2 regions of the Acidovorax sp. ST3 genome follow, and region 2 is predicted to be linked to the other one. Evidence: predicted binding sites of a transcription regulator. Region 2 holds the regulator's gene; the other holds the start of a gene.
The links. The regulator NrdR, encoded in region 2, represses ribonucleotide reductase genes. The targets are predictions, from matches to a motif close to CACNANATNTNGTG.
Positions count from the first base shown of each region.

Region 1 (8,186 bases), on a different contig from region 2:
ACCCATGTCCCCCCCGTGAAACCTGCCGCCGTGGTGGACCCTACGGGCTGTGGCGACGCCTGGCGCGGCGCGCTGCTGTTTGGTCTGGAAAAGGGCTGGCCACTCGTACGTTGTGCCAAATTGGGCAACCGGGTGGGCGCCCTCAAGATCGCGCAGCGTGGCCCACAGAACTACACGCTGGATTTCGATCCGCTGGCATAAGCCACTCAGGCCACTCAGCCAATGTTGCCCGCGTTGCGTTACGTCGGGCGATACAGCGCAACTTGCTCCCCGGGCGACCCTCGGGAGAACCCATACCAAGATGCAGACGAAAAAAAACCCGGTGCGTTTGCACCGGGTTGAGCGCGTGGCGCGCCGGGATCAGGGCTTGTTGCCCGTAGGGAAAGGCCAGGCTGCCTGAGGGTTCAGCGTGGTTTGTGCTGCAGGGGCAGCGGCCGCAGGGGCAGGCGCCTTGGGGGCCTTCTTGGCCGGGGCAGCTTTCTTTGCGGGGGCTGCCTTGGCAGGTGCTGCGGCCTTCTTGGCTACTGCGGCCTTCTTGGCGGGAGCGGCTTTCTTTGCCGGTGCTGCTGCCTTCTTGGCGGGTGCAGCCTTCTTCGCAGCTACGGCCTTCTTGGCGGGAGCGGCTTTCTTTGCCGGTGCTGCTGCCTTCTTGGCAGGTGCAGCCTTCTTCGCAGTTACGGCCTTCTTGGCGGGAGCGGCTTTCTTTGCCGGTGCTGCTGCCTTCTTGGCAGGTGCAGCCTTCTTTGCGGCTACGGGTTTGGCCGTTGCAGCCTTCTTCGCGGGAGCAGCCTTTTTAGCGGCCGGTTTTTTCGCAGTTGCCATCATGTTCTCCTTGGGTCAATTTGCAAAGAGCACTTCCTGTCTGCAGTGGACAGAAAGCGATCCATGGAGATGGATCAAAACTCCATCTCCATGAACACGGGAACGCCTCGCAGGGCAGCACTCTGCGGCGCTGTCGGTGCTGGGCGTGGTGTAAAAATCCATGTGGTGTGGCCTGCAAAAAAAAGCGCTAGTCCCAGGACAGCGCACCACCGGACTGGTATTCAATAACCCGGGTCTCGAAGAAGTTGCGTTCCTTCTTGAGGTCGATCATCTCGCTCATCCACGGGAACGGGTTTTCTTCGTTGGGGAACAGTGTCTCCAGCCCGATCTGCGTGGCGCGGCGGTTGGCGATGTAGCGCAGGTAGCCCTTGAACATGGAGGCGTTCATGCCCAGCACGCCACGGGGCATGGTGTCTTCGGCGTAGCGGTACTCCAGCTCGACGGCCTTGAGGAACAGCGCCTTGATCTCGGCCTTGAATTCCGCCGTCCACAGGTGCGGGTTTTCCAGCTTGAGCTGGTTGATCAGATCGATGCCGAAGTTGCAGTGCATCGACTCGTCGCGCAGGATGTACTGATACTGCTCGGCGGCACCCGTCATCTTGTTCTGCCGGCCCAGCGCCAGAATTTGCGTGAAGCCCACGTAGAAGAACAGGCCTTCCATCAGGCAGGCAAAAACGATCAGCGACTTGAGCAGGGTCTGGTCGGTTTCGGGGGTACCGGTTTTGAAGGATGGGTCCATGATCGCTTCGATGAAGGGGATCAGGAACTCGTCCTTGTCGCGGATCGACTGGACTTCGTTGTAGGCGTTGAAGATCTCGCTCTCATCCAGGCCCAGCGACTCGACGATGTACTGGTAGGCGTGGGTGTGGATCGCTTCTTCGAAGGCCTGGCGCAACAGGAACTGGCGGCACTCAGGGGCAGTGATGTGGCGGTAGGTGCCCAGCACGATGTTGTTGGCGGCCAGCGAGTCGGCGGTGACGAAGAAGCCGAGGTTGCGCTTGATGATGCGGCGCTCGTCGTCGGTCAGGCCGTTGGGGTCCTTCCACAACGCGATATCGCGCGTCATGTTCACCTCTTGGGGCATCCAGTGGTTGGCGCAGGTGGCCAGGTATTTTTCCCACGCCCACTTGTACTTGAAGGGCACCAGCTGGTTGACGTCGGTCTGGCCGTTGATGATGCGTTTGTCGGCTGCATTGACGCGGCGATGCGCTGCAGCGGTGACGGGTGTCGTGGAGGTATGTGCTGCGGGGGATGTGGCGCCCACGGGTTGCAGCGAAGGTGTCTGGAAAGCGAGAGGCGGTTGTCCCACCTGGCGGTTGTTGGGCAGACCGCCGTCCAGTTGATTTTGCGATGAGGGCTTGACTTCTTCGTCCCAGGTCAACATAGATTTTCCAGTGTTCGGATTATGAAAGCAGTGCTGCGAAAAGAAAAGCACTGAAGCGTTGTGCAGCAAGGTTTTGTTGCTTCACAGCACCGAAGCAACGCCCCGGGCGATTCCGAAGCGTTGCTCGCAAAGTGCTTACTGGCAGGCCTCGCAGCCAGGATCGTCGATGGCGCAGAACTTCACGTCCGTCGCTGGCACCGCCGCGGCCTGTTGAGCAGCAGCAGTTGCTGCTGCTTCCAGCGGGCTGGGCTGCGCTTGCGCCGTGGCCGAAGCTGCGGACGCGCCGCTGTCTCCACCCGACGACACGGCATTGAGCTGGCGCGTGTTCACGGTGCTCATCTCAACGTGTGTGGCGCTTTGCGTGCGCAGGTAGTAGGTGGTCTTGAGGCCACGGACCCATGCCAGCTTGTAGGTGTCGTCGAGCTTCTTGCCCGATGCGCCAGCCATGTAGATGTTCAGGCTCTGTGCCTGATCGATCCATTTCTGGCGGCGCGATGCGGCCTCCACCAGCCACTGAGGCTCGACTTCAAAAGCTGTGGAGTACAGCGCCTTGATGTCCTGCGGCACGCGGTCGATGGGGTGCAGCGAACCCTTGAAGTGCTTGAGGTCCATGATCATCACGTCGTCCCACAGGCCCAGGCGTTTGAGATCGCGCACCAGCCCGCTGTTGATCACGGTGAACTCGCCCGACAGGTTGGACTTGACCGACAGGTTGCCAAACGAGGGCTCGATCGAGGCATCCACGCCGATGATGTTGGAGATGGTGGCGGTGGGCGCAATGGCCACGCAGTTGGAGTTGCGCATGCCGTCCTGCGCAATCTTCTTGCGCAGCGCGTCCCAGTCCATCGTGGACGAGCGGTCCACTTCCACATAACCGCCACGGGCCTTGGCAAGCATGTCCAGCGTATCAAACGGCAGGATGCCGCGGTCCCACAGCGAACCCTTGTAGCTGGAGTACTGGCCGCGTTCCTTGGCGAGCTCGGTGGACGCCCAATAAGCGTAGTAGCAGATGGCTTCCATCGACTTGTCGGCGAATTCCACCGCTTCCTGCGAGGCATAAGGAATGCGCAGCGCATACAGGCTGTCCTGGAAGGCCATCACGCCCAGGCCCACGGGGCGGTGGCGCAGGTTGGAGTCGCGGGCCTTGTTCACGGCGTAGTAGTTGATGTCGATCACGTTGTCCAGCATGCGCATGGCCACGGTGATGGTCTTCTTGAGCTTCTCGTGATCGATCTGGCCGTCTTTGATGTGCTGCAGCAGGTTAACCGAGCCAAGGTTGCAAACGGCGGTTTCGGTGTCGCTGGTGTTCAGTGTGATCTCGGTGCACAGGTTGGACGAGTGCACCACGCCAGCGTGCTGCTGGGGCGAGCGCACGTTGCAGGCATCCTTGAACGTGATCCAGGGATGGCCGGTTTCAAACAGCATGGTCAGAATCTTGCGCCAGAGGTCGGTGGCCTGCACGGTCTTGGCGGGCTTGATCTCGCCGCGTGCGGCTTTTTCTTCGTAGGCCACATAGGCCTTTTCAAAGTCGGCGCCGAACAGATCGTGCAGATCCGGCACGTTGGAGGGCGAGAACAGGGTCCAGGTGCCCTTTTCCATCACGCGGCGCATGAACAGGTCGGGAATCCAGTTCGCCGTGTTCATGTCGTGCGTGCGGCGGCGGTCGTCGCCGGTGTTCTTGCGCAGTTCCAGGAACTCTTCGATGTCCAGGTGCCAGGTTTCCAGGTACGTACAGACGGCGCCCTTGCGCTTGCCGCCCTGATTCACCGCCACGGCCGTGTCGTTCACCACCTTCAGGAACGGCACCACGCCTTGCGATTCGCCGTTGGTGCCTTTGATGTGGCTGCCCAGTGCGCGCACGCGCGTCCAGTCGTTGCCCAAGCCGCCCGCGAACTTGGACAGCAGGGCGTTTTCCTTGATGGACTCGTAGATGCCGTCCAGGTCGTCCGGCACCGTGGTCAGGTAGCAACTCGACAGCTGTGAGCGCAGCGTACCGCTGTTGAACAGCGTGGGCGTGCTGGACATGAAGTCGAAGCTGGACAGCACTTCGTAGAACTCGATGGCCCGTGCCTCGCGGTCGGTTTCGTTCAGTGCCAGGCCCATGGCCACGCGCATGAAGAAGGCCTGGGGCAGCTCGATGCGGGTCTTCTTGACGTGCAGGAAGTAGCGGTCGTACAGCGTCTGCAGGCCGAGGTAATCGAACTGCAGGTCGCGCTCGGCCTTGAGCGCAGCGCCCAGGCGGTTCAGATCGTATTGCTTTAGCAGGCGCTCATCCAGCAGCTCGTTGTCCACCCCCTTCTGGATGAAGGAGGGGAAATAGTCCTTGTAGGCCTGGCCCATGTCGCTTTGGGTCACGTCACGCCCTAGCACCTCACGCACGATGGTATGCAGCAGCAAGCGGGCCGTGGCGTAGGTGTAGTCGGGATCTTTTTCGATCAGGGTGCGGGCGGCCAGAATGGATGCCTTGTAGACCTCGTCCATGGGAACGCCGTCATACAGGTTGCGCATGGTCTCGGCGACGATGGGAGCGGCCTTGATGTCAGCGCCCAGGTTGGCGCAGGCCGACTCGATCAATGCGTGCAGGCGCAGGATGTCCAGCTGCACACGTTGGCCGTTGTCGATCACGTGCATCACCGGGGTGGCGGGAGCGAGCTGTTCCTGGTGGTGGGCGCGCTCCTGCGTGCGGCGCTCGCGGTACAGCACGTAGGCGCGGGCGACTTCGTGGTGCTCGCCGCGCATCAGGCCCAGCTCGACCTGGTCCTGCACATCTTCAATATGGAAGGTGCCGCCGCCCGGGCGCGAGCGCATCAGGGCGCGGACCACGTTCTGGGTGAGCGTATCTACCACCTCACGCACGCTGGCAGAGGCGGCGCCCTGCGTGCCGTGCACTGCCAGAAACGCCTTCATCATCGCCACTGCAATTTTCTGGGGCTCGAACGGCACCACCGCGCCGTTGCGGCGAATGATCTGGTAATGCGTGAGCGGGTGCCCGGAAGCTGCGGCCGCTGCAGCGTGTGTGGCGGTATCCGCAGAGGCGGTGGGCGATGGGGAAGGCGTGTTCAAAGCAGCTTGCATGGGTGTCCTCTTCTGTGGGCTGTCTGGGGTGGCGTGCGGCCTGGAGCGCCGCCGCAGTGTGTGGGTGCTGCACCGGACTTCAGTCTGGCGCACACTATATATGGTGTGTCGAGGCGGTTCAAGACACTACCGGTAGTGTACCGCTGGAATGAGTCCCCAAAACCGAAACAGCATGTTCCCAACCCCGTTGCCTTGGCAATCGGCACCTGCGGCGAACCCTTGTAAACGCGATGTGGGCGATGCAAAACCTTGCAGTGGCGTACCTTGGCGGCGGATTTCCTGCGCCAGGCCGCGCAGTGCTTGGCTGCAAAAATATGTGCGAACGCACAAAGAAAAAATTGCCTTGATGCGCCCGTGCGACAGTGAAAGCGCGGCGTCAGCGAAGCTGCTGCGGGCCCGTCTGTGTGCCTTGCGGGAATCGCTGCGCTGGCCAGCCCAGGGCCTGTTGCAGCCTGGACCAGTCAAAGCCCGGGCCGGGGTCAAGCTTACGCCCCGGGGCGATGTGTTCATGCCCCGCGATATGCTCGATGGGGTAACGCAGCGCAATGTCCTGGCAGACCCAGGCCAGTGTCTCGTATTGGGCGGACTCGAAGGTGAGGCCCTCCAGGCCCTCCAGTTCAATGCCGATGGAATCGTCGTTGCACTGGCTCCTGCCTCGGTAGAACGATTGCCCCGCATGCCAGGCTCGCTGGTCGCAATCCACAAACTGCCACAGTGCACCGGTGCGCTCGATGAAAAAATGGGCGGACACCTGCAGTCCGCGAATGCCCTGGTAGTAAGGGTGCGCGTCCCAGTCCAAAGTGTTGGTGAACAGCTGTTGCACGGCGCCGCCGCCGTATTCACCCGGGGGCAGGCTGATGGAGTGCACCACGATCAGGTCCACCCACGAGGCCTGTACGGGGCGTGGTCCGAAGTTCGGCGATGCCAGCCGCTGGGCTGCCAAGTGCCATCCGCCGTCCCAGTGCGTGGGGGCTGCTGCCGGGGCTCCGTCAGCCCTGGTCGTCATGCGGGTCCTGGTCGTTGGGTACCGCGATGTTCAGGCGGGCAATGCGGTAGCGAATCTGGCGCAGGCTGATGCCCAGGCGTGCCGCCGTGGCCGTGCGGTTGAATCCGGATTCTTTGAGCGCGCGGATCAGGATCTCGCGCTCCTGCTGATCCAGCCAGGCCTGCAGGTCGCTGGGGAGGGGCACGGTGCATCCGCTGGCCAAGGGCTGCTGGGTTGGAGCGGCATCGGACGGGACGGAGGTGCCGCCGGCCGAACCCTCTGCCGCAGTGGCCAACGCGGACGGCGTAGGGCGCGCCATCTGCACCTCTGCCGCGCCGCTGGGCGCATCCACCTGCAACTCGTCCCCGTCGCTCAATGCCACTGCGCGGTGCAGCAGGTTTTCCAGCTCGCGGACATTTCCGGTCAGCGGGTGGGCGGCAATGGCGTTCAGTGCCCGGTCGGTGAGTTGGGGCACCGGCATGCCCGACTCGTGGGCAATGCGGGTGAGCAGCGCTGCGCACAGTGCGGGCAGGTCCTCGCGGCGCTCGCGCAGCGGCGGGATGACGATCTCGATCACATTAAGCCGGTAGTACAGGTCCTGGCGGAACCGGCCGGCCTGCACATCGGCCGCCAGATCGCGGTGGGTGGCGCTCACAATGCGCACATCCACCGTCTCTTCCTGGGTGGAGCCGAGTGGCCGCACGCTGCGCTCCTGGATGGCGCGCAGCAGCTTGGACTGCATGGCCAGCGGCAGGTCGCCGATTTCGTCGAGGAACAATGTGCCCCCGCGTGCGGCCTGGAAGTAGCCGTCACGGTCTTGCGACGCGCCGGTGTAGGAGCCCTTGCGGGCGCCAAAAAATTCAGCTTCCAGCAGGTTCTCGGGGATGGCCCCGCAGTTCACGGCGACCAGGGGCCCGTCAGCACGCTGGCTGCTGGCGTGCAGGGCTTGGGCCACCAGCTCCTTGCCCGTGCCCGACTCGCCATGGATCAGCACCGGCGCCATGCCACGCGATACCTTGGCCACGCGCTGCTTGACGTTGCGGATGGCATCAGACTCGCCCACCAGGCGGTCCAGGGCGGCGTTGGCGCCACCGAATTCGTTACCTACCGCCGCGTTGGCCGAGCGGCTCGACCCACTGGTGCGCGCTGCACGCGGAGGCGGAACGCCGCCGGTACCCTGGATGGCCGATGCCACCACCGAGCGGAACTGCTTGAGATCCACGGGTTTGGTGAGGTAGTCGAAGGCCCCGGCGCGCAGCGCCTCGACCGCGTTTTCTGCCGAGCCGTAGGCGGTCATGACCACGCAGCGTTCGCGCCGTTGCTGGTCGCGCAGGTCCTGCAGCAGCTCCATGCCAAACCCGTCGGGCAGCCGCATATCGGTAATCACGGCGTCAAAGCGGTGGGCCTTGAGCTGATCACGCGCCTCCTGGACGCTCGACGCGGTCTCGACCCGGTACCCCTCGCGCAGCAGGGTCAGCTCGTACAGGGTGCGCAGATCGGGTTCGTCGTCAACGACAAGGATGGAGGCGGCAGGGGCGTTCATGGAGGCGGCAGTCAGACCACGATGGTGTCAAACAAGGTGGCATTGTCGGCGGGGCGGGTCGTGCGGCGGAAGCCCACAGTAAAGGCGTTGCCCCCGATGTCACCGCGTGCGGTGGGGCGGTTCAGGCGCTGGTAGCTGATGGAGGCGCCATGGCGCTGGCACAGCTCCCGGCAAATATAGAGACCCAAGCCGCTGGAGCGGCTCTCCGACGAGAAGAAGGGCTCGAACAGATGCCGCTCCACGGATTTGTCCATGGGCGCTCCGTCGCTCCACACCTGCAGGCTGACCTGGCCAGCGGGCGTGTTGCGCGTGGTCACTGACAGTGAGTCGGGCTCCGGGCCCATGTAGCGCAGGGCGTTGTCCAGCAGGTTGACGAG
Region 1 is NZ_QKVP01000003.1:538,109-546,294, reverse strand. Features, by position in the region: gene DNK89_RS11740 (carbohydrate kinase family protein) at 1-201, shown strand, start outside; gene DNK89_RS11735 (histone) at 361-825, opposite strand; gene DNK89_RS11730 (ribonucleotide-diphosphate reductase subunit beta) at 1,010-2,206, opposite strand; gene DNK89_RS11725 (ribonucleoside-diphosphate reductase subunit alpha) at 2,342-5,281, opposite strand; gene ampD (1,6-anhydro-N-acetylmuramyl-L-alanine amidase AmpD) at 5,658-6,287, opposite strand; gene DNK89_RS11715 (sigma-54 dependent transcriptional regulator) at 6,271-7,809, opposite strand; gene DNK89_RS11710 (nitrogen regulation protein NR(II)) at 7,821-8,186, opposite strand, start outside.
Region 1: a site for NrdR is predicted at 5,374-5,387, ahead of DNK89_RS11725 (ribonucleoside-diphosphate reductase subunit alpha). Genes of this name have one in related genera too.

Region 2 (8,186 bases):
AGGATGCCGCCCGGCAATCCGGGCGAAGGGTCGCCGCTCTAGGGAACAGCCCCCATTATCTATATATAAGACTGTGCCGCCCACCCACAAGGCGACACACCAATAAGAAAGCCCGACGAGCAGTGCCTGAAGGGCCTGCCCGCCGGGCTTGACGGCTGACACAACGGTCTTTGCCATCGGTCGCGATGCGGAGAGAAAGGTCCGCATGGCGCGGAGGCAAGGTATTGCCTCCAGGGGTTGCCATGGAAGCGGCATCTGCTGCACCTTGGCACTGAATGCCCTCGGAGGGAGACTTCGCTTCGTCTGGCGATGCCTGAAATCTACAGGCGCCTCCACCTTATCAAACTCGCTTCGCCAACTCAAATCGGATTCTCAATGGCGGCGAAAAGCCCGATTGAATTTGACATGCGGATGTCAGCCGCTGCACGGCGGCTCCCAACGAAAAACAGCGCTTGGCTCAGAAAAACTGTGATTTTTTACAGATTTTTCATAATTTTTATGTCTTAAATATTGAGTTGTTAGTATTGACTATGCATTTAGTGAGCTTCTAGAATCCGCCAGCCCCAAAAACGGGGCTAGTACAAACCCCAATCGCTGCCGAACCCGGCTAAGTCAATCCAGGGCGCCAAGCACTCCACAGACGTGCAGCCCGGACTTGATGGCGTACCAATCCAGGCGATCTGCCAGCAAAGCACCGTCCACCGTGACTGCTCCGCTCCGCTGGCCCGCCTCAGAAAGGAAGAGCTATGACAGCGTCAGGAAAAATAGTCTCCGGCGTGCGAACTTTCGCGGCCGACGTGACCGAAGGTTTTCTTGAAATCACCCACAACAGCTTTGCCCTCATCGGCCTGGCCGTTGCCTTTGTCGTCATTGCACTCACAGCACGGCCCGATCTGCGCCAGGCAGGTGAAGAGCAACTGATGAACTGGCTGCAAGCCCGCCAGGTAGAAATGTTGGGCATGCCCATCGAACCCGAAGCCAGCGAGCGCGCTACGGCAGTGAACCCCAAAGACCTGCCCAAAGAGCAGGCTGCCGTGGCCTTCTGGCTCAGCAAGAAGTACCGTGTGGCGCCAGAGCCCCTCAGCGCCCTGGTGGCCGAGGCCTACGAGATTGGCACCCGCGCCAAGATCGACCCCACGCTGATCCTGGCCATCATGGCCATCGAGTCCAGCTTCAACCCGTTTGCCGAAAGCGCTGTGGGCGCCCAAGGGCTGATGCAGGTGATGACCCGCGTGCACACCGACAAGTACCAGAACTTTGGCGGCCACTTTGCCGCCTTTGACCCGGTGAGCAACCTGCGGGTTGGCGTGAAGGTGCTGCAAGAGTGCATCGCCCGCGCAGGATCGCTGGAAGGTGGCCTGCGCTTTTATGTGGGCGCGGGCAACATGGCCGACGATGGTGGCTACGCCGCCAAGGTGATGGCGGAACATTTCCGCCTGCGCCAGGTGGCCGGTGGTCGCGCAGTGCCCTTCAACCCCCCTCCCTCCCTGTCTACCCAGGCTCCTGTGCAGAGCATCCCTGCAGCGGCACCTCGCACCCCAGCACCGGCTGCGGTCAGCGACAAGGTGGCTTTGCTGACACCGGGCCTGTAACAGGCAGGCTCCCGGCGCCCGGGTAACAACCTTGGCCCCCGGCGGTTTCGGCGGTGTAGCAGTGCCGTGTCGGCTACACTAATGAGGTACGCGACTGGCGATAGGCGCTGCATTCAGCCACTGGATGTAGCCGCTGACGTGGAAACCAGCAAGAACCTACTTCTTGTGAACCACTGGGAAGCGTGCCGCAGGGGCCCTGCCCCGTGCGTTCAGCCGTTCGCCTGGGCAGCCCTTGTTTCAAGGGACACAAGTTCATAGGACTGCCAATCATGTACGACCGCAAAATTCTTGTCGAACAAACCGACCCCGAGCTGTTTGCCGCCATCCAGGCCGAAAACGCCCGCCAAGAACACCACATCGAGCTGATCGCCAGCGAGAACTACGCCTCCCCCGCCGTGATGTGGGCGCAAGGCACCCAGCTCACCAACAAATACGCCGAAGGCTACCCCGGCAAGCGCTACTACGGTGGCTGCGAGCATGTGGACGTGGCCGAGCAGCTGGCCATCGACCGCGTGAAGAAGATCTTCGGCGCCGATGCTGCCAACGTGCAGCCCCACTGCGGCGCGTCGGCCAACGAGGCCGTGTTCCTGGCCTTCCTCAAGCCCGGCGACACCATCATGGGCATGAGCCTGGCCGAAGGCGGTCACCTGACCCATGGCATGCCGCTGAACATGTCGGGCAAGTGGTTCAATGTGGTCAGCTACGGTCTGGACAAGAACGAAGCCATCGACTACGACGCGATGGAAGCCAAGGCCCGCGAACACAAGCCCAAGCTGATCGTGGCCGGAGCCTCTGCCTACAGCCTGCACATCGATTTCGCCCGCTTTGCGAAGGTCGCCAAGGAAATCGGCGCGATCTTCATGGTGGACATGGCCCACTACGCCGGCCTGATCGCTGCGGGCGTGTACCCCAACCCCGTGCCCCATGCTGACGTGGTGACATCGACCACGCACAAGAGCCTGCGCGGCCCCCGTGGCGGCATCATCCTGATGAAGGCCGAACACGAGAAAGCCATCAACAGCGCCATCTTCCCCGGCCTGCAAGGCGGCCCGCTGATGCACGTGATCGCAGCCAAGGCAGTGGCCTTCAAGGAAGCGATGCAGCCCGAGTTCAAGGCCTACCAGGAGCAAGTGGCCAAGAACGCCAAGGTGGTGGCCGAGACGCTGACCGCACGCGGCCTGCGAATCGTGTCCGGCGGCACCCAAAGCCACGTGATGCTGGTGGACCTGCGCGCCAAGGGCATCACCGGCAAGGAAGCCGAGGCCGTGCTGGGCGCCGCCCACATGACCATCAACAAGAACGCCATCCCCAACGACCCTGAAAAGCCGATGGTGACCAGCGGCGTGCGCATTGGCACCCCCGCCATGACCACGCGCGGCTTCAAAGAAGAAGAAGCCCGCATCACGGCCAACCTGATCGCCGACGTGCTGGACAACCCTCGCGACGAAGCCAACATCGCCGCCGTGCGCGCCAAGGTCAACGCCCTGACCGCACGTTTCCCGGTCTACCGCTAAGCAAGCCGGTTCTCTGCGCCCATGAAGTGCCCCTTCTGCAGCCACCTCGAAACGCAAGTCGTTGAAACGCGGGTGTCTGAGGATGGGGTCTTCATCCGCCGCCGCCGCCAGTGCGGCGCGTGCGACAAGCGCTTCACCACCTACGAGCGGCCGGAAGTGAACTTCCCGGCCATCGTCAAGAAAGACGGTCGGCGTATTGAATACGACCGCAGCAAGCTGCTGGGCTCGTTCAACCTGGCATTGCGCAAGCGGCCCGTGAGCACCGACCAGATCGACAGCGCCATCGAACGCATCGAAGAAAAGCTGCTCAACCTGGGCCAGCGCGAGGTGATCTCCAGCCGCATCGGCGAGCTGGTGATGCGCGAACTCAAGAAGCTCGACAAGGTGGCCTACATCCGCTTTGCCAGCGTGTACCGCAGCTTTGAAGACATCGACGACTTCCGCGCCATGGTCGATGAAGTGCGCAAGTAGCGAGCGCACGTTGGGTAAGCCCTTGCGGTAACGCCTGCCCTTTCCCGTCATAAGCCCCACGCGGCTATTTGGTCTATGCGATGCGGTTCTGCGGCCACCGGTCCGCTGTGCATCCTCACCGCTTCGGCCGTAGCCTCTGCACAAGTCGCACAAGCTATTTTGCAGCAGCTATTAATTTCATAGCTATCACGGCATGATGCACTAGCGCTTCAGGCGTTCTTCGCATCAAAACGGCTCTACCACACGCCTGCAAGCACCACGAAGGTGCCTGACAATGCGCGCGGTGAAAACCCGCCATTTCCTGCAGCTGGTGCTGCTGTCTGCCCTGTGGGGCGCTTCCTTTCTTTTCATTCGCGTCGCCAGTCCGGTGCTGGGCCCCAATGTGATGGCCGCACTGCGCATTGGCCTGGCCACGCTCACGCTGATGGGCATCATGCGCTGGGCGGGTGAGCCTTGGCCCTGGCGTCGCTGGCGAGAGCTGCTGGGGCTGGGCACGCTGACGGTGGCAGCGCCTTTTCTGCTGTACGCCTGGGCAGCCCTGCACCTGCCAGCGGGCTACAGCTCGCTGCTCAACACCATGGCCGTCCCGTTTGGGGTGATCGCTGCCGCGTGGATGAAGGAAGACACGCTGAGCGCACGCAAATGGGCCGGCTGCCTCTGCGGCTTTGCCGGGGTGGCGCTGATCGTGCAGCTAGGGCCCGTGGAGCCCACGCCCGCGCTGCTGACTGCTGCTGCAGCCTGCGTGACGGCTTCGGCTTGCTACGGCATCTCCACCACTTGGATGAAGCGTGCGACACAGCGTATGTCACCGCTGTCGATCGCGGCAGGCATCCACGCCGCAGCGCTGGTGCTGTTGCTACCGGGCGCCGCATGGACCCTGCCCGCCGCACACTTCACCCCCGGGGCACTGGCCGCTGTGGCCGTGATGGGCGTGGTGACCTCGGGGCTGGCCTATTGGCTCAACCTGCGGGTGTTGACACAGGTGTCCCCGGTCGCCGCCATGAGCTCCGCTTTCATGATCCCGCTGTTTGGTGTGGCCTGGGGCCATATCTTTCTGGGTGAGGCCCTGGGGCCGGGCATGCTCTGGGGTGGCGCGCTGGTGCTGGTGGCGACCGGGCTGGTCACCGGCTTCAACCCGCTGCATTGGCTGGGTGCGCTGCGCCGCACAGCCGACTAGTGTGGTGTTGCGCGCTGGATGGCACATTGAAAACCGATGGATTTTTGGTCAGGGCAAGGCGCAAACTGCAGCGATACCCGGAGGTATCGCGAGGATTTGCAACGCAGCCCTGGCCGAAAAGACGCGGTTTTTAAGTGCCAGATAGCGTGCAACACCACACTAGGCCCCTCCGAGCAAGGGTGCCCGGTGGGCGCGCCTCAGCGCGCAGCGGGCACAACGCGGGTGATGCGGTTGGTAGCAGGCGGTGCCACCGGGCTCTGCAGCCGGAAGTACGCCTCCAGCGCATCCAGGTCCAGTTCGCCCACGCGCCGGTCCTGGCCTTGCGTCAGCACCGTGAAGTTGTCGCCGCCGCTGTCCAGAAAGCTGCTCATCACCACACGGACCGATTGCGTATCGCTAACTGGCGCACCGTTCAGCACCATGTGGCTGATGCGCGCCCCGGCGGGCTGGCTCAGGTCGTAGCGGTAGCTGAAACCGCTGGACACCGACAGCACCCGGGGCCGCTGCACCGTGTTGCCGCCGCTGGCGAACTGCTGCTCCAACACGGCGCGGATCTGCGCACCCGTGAAGGTCTTGATCACCAGCTGGTTGCCAAAAGGTTGCACGGCATACAGCTGGCCGTAACGCACCAGCCCTTGTTCATCCGGCACCAGGTCCGCACGCAGGCCGCCAGGGTTCATGAACGACAGCTGTGCACCACCATCCGCAGGCGCTCGTGTAGCCAGCAGCTGGGCGTCCGCCACCAGATTGCCCAACACGCTCTCCAGCGCCGCGTTGGGCTGGCGGCGCATGGCCCCCTGGGCCTGGCCCACCGGGCGCTGGGCCAGCGGAATGGCGGCGGCGCGGTAGGTGTCGATGATCTTCTGCACGCCAGGGTCCGCAGGGAACGTCGGCACGGCAGTGGTAAGCGGCACAGGCCCCTGGGCGCCCGTGAATGCCTCGCCTTGCACCACCACATTGCGCGCCGTCTTGCGGATCACTCGGCGGGTCTGCGTGTCCACGCGCAGCTGAATGTCGGTGAGCAGCGTGCCGTACTGGCCTGCGCTGGTCAGCAAGAAGGGCTTGGCCGGGTTCACGCGGCTGTAGTCGCACACATAGGCTTGGTGCGTGTGGCCCGAGACCACCACATCCACGGCCGGGTCCAGGCGCTCCAGGATGGGCACGATGTCTCCAGACAGGCCCGCACAGCTGGTCTCCTGCACGCCCGCCGTGGTGCCGCCACCTTCATGGATGGCCACCACGATCACATCGGCGCCCTGGGCCTTGAGCTGGGGAATCAGCGCGTTGGCGGTGACAGCTTCGTCCTCAAACCGCAGCCCGGCCACGCCCGACGGGCTGACCATGGTGGGTGTGGCCTGCAGCGTGAGGCCGATAAACCCCATGGTGACCGTGACGTCGCCTTCGGTAAACCGCTTGAGCCCCGTGGCGGGCAGCAGGGTGCGCCCGTCTTCGCGGACTGTGTTGGCGGCCAGCAGGCCAAATTGGGCGCCCTCGAACGGCTTGCTGATGCGACAGGGCTCGCGCGAGGTGAACTTCTCGCAGCCGCCGTTCTGCAGCCGCAGCAGTTCGCGCCAGCCCCGGTCAAACTCGTGGTTGCCCACCGCGTTGAAGTCGATCTGCATGCGGTTGACCGCTTCGATCGTGGGTTCGTCCAGGAACAGCGACGACACCAGCGGTGAGGCGCCCACCATGTCACCCGCCGACACCACGGCATGGTGCGGCGACTGGGCCTTGAGGGCCGCCATGGCACTGGCAAAGTAGGCCATGCCCCCGGCAGGTGCCAGCACTGGGCCTGTGGGCCCTTGCACCCGGTGCGCCATGTGGGGCGGCTCCAGGTTGCCGTGGAGGTCGTTGAAGCCGATGAGGGTGATGTCGATGTGAGCCGGCGCGCTGCCCGCCGCAGGGGCGGTGGGCGAAATCGGTGTCATGCCGCCACAGCCAGCCAGCCACAGCGGCACGGCCAGGGCGGTCAACGCGCGGCAACGGAAGGCCCGGAACAAGCGCTTGCTCATACGGAGGGACCGCCCCTGGGACGGTGGGAGTTGGTGTTACAGAAACGAGGCCTGGATCGGCGGCACAGGGGGCACCACGTCGCCACACTGGGCGCGGTGGCGCAGCGCGTGCTCTATCACCACCAGCGCCAGAAGCGCTTCGGCAATCGGCGCGGCGCGGATGCCCACGCACGGGTCGTGGCGGCCCTTGGTGATCACTTCGGTGCTCTTGCCATGGATGTCGATGGACTCGCGCGGGCTGATGATGGAGCTGGTGGGCTTGATGGCGATGCTCACCTCCAGGTCCTGGCCCGTGCTGATACCGCCGAGCACGCCACCGGCGTTGTTGGTGCGGAAGCCCTGTGGCGTCATGGAGTCGCCGTGCATGGTGCCCCGGTGGGCCACGCTGGCAAAGCCTGCACCAATCTCCACGCCCTTCACGGCATTCAAACCCATCATGGCGTGGGCAATGTCGGCGTCGAGCTTGTCGTACAGCGGCTCGCCCAGGCCCACCGGCACGCCCGTGGCCTGCACCCGGATGCGGGCGCCGCAAGAGTCACCGGCCTTGCGCAGGGCGTCCATGTAATCCTCATACTGCTGCACGTCGGCCACGGGGGCGAAGAAGGGGTTGTTGCGCACATGGTCCCAGCTCTCGAACGGGATGGGCAGTTCGCCCAGCTGGGTCATGCAGGCGCGGAACTCGGCGCCATATTGCTGCGCCAGCCACTTCTTGGCCACGGCACCCGCGGCCACCGTGGGCGCCGTCAGGCGGGCGGAAGACCGGCCGCCGCCGCGCGGGTCGCGGATGCCGTACTTGTGCCAGTAGGTGTAATCAGCATGGCCCGGGCGGAAGCTCTCGGCGATGTTGCTGTAGTCCTTGCTGCGCTGATCGGTGTTGCGGATCAGCAGGGCAATGGGGGTGCCGGTGGTCTTGCCCTCGTACACGCCCGACAGGATCTCCACCGCATCGGGCTCGTTGCGCTGCGTGACGTGGCGGCTGGTGCCAGGGCGGCGCCGGTCCAGGTCAGCCTGGATATCGGCCTCGGTGAGGGGCATGCCGGGCGGGCAGCCGTCAATCACGCAGCCAATGGCCGGGCCGTGGGATTCACCAAAGTTGGTGACTGCGAATAGGGTACCGATGGTGTTGCCGCTCATGGGGCCGGATTATCCCAGAGCTCCCGGGGAGCCCCGAGCAGCAACACCGGTTTGCTGCGGCGCACCACCACGCACCACAGGCATATTCCGCTGCGCCAAGGTACGCAGGGGCCGAATATCGGGGGCGTGGCGCCGAGGCACGGGCAGGACATATCTCGCTTGGCAGGCCCCTGAGCGCTTGTTAGCATGTAACCATCGATTTCTGGGATCTACATGCCCGCCCTCGCGCCCCCCTCTCCGGGTCCAACATCGCCGTCCCGCACCCTTCTGACTGCCACCCTGGCAG
Region 2 is NZ_QKVP01000001.1:1,075,377-1,083,562, forward strand. Features, by position in the region: gene DNK89_RS04765 (lytic transglycosylase domain-containing protein) at 747-1,592, shown strand; ZMP/ZTP riboswitch at 1,673-1,826, shown strand; gene glyA (serine hydroxymethyltransferase) at 1,862-3,106, shown strand; gene nrdR (transcriptional regulator NrdR) at 3,128-3,577, shown strand; gene DNK89_RS04780 (DMT family transporter) at 3,852-4,754, shown strand; gene DNK89_RS04785 (bifunctional UDP-sugar hydrolase/5'-nucleotidase) at 4,952-6,766, opposite strand; gene aroC (chorismate synthase) at 6,803-7,900, opposite strand; gene DNK89_RS04795 (EAL domain-containing protein) at 8,114-8,186, shown strand, end outside.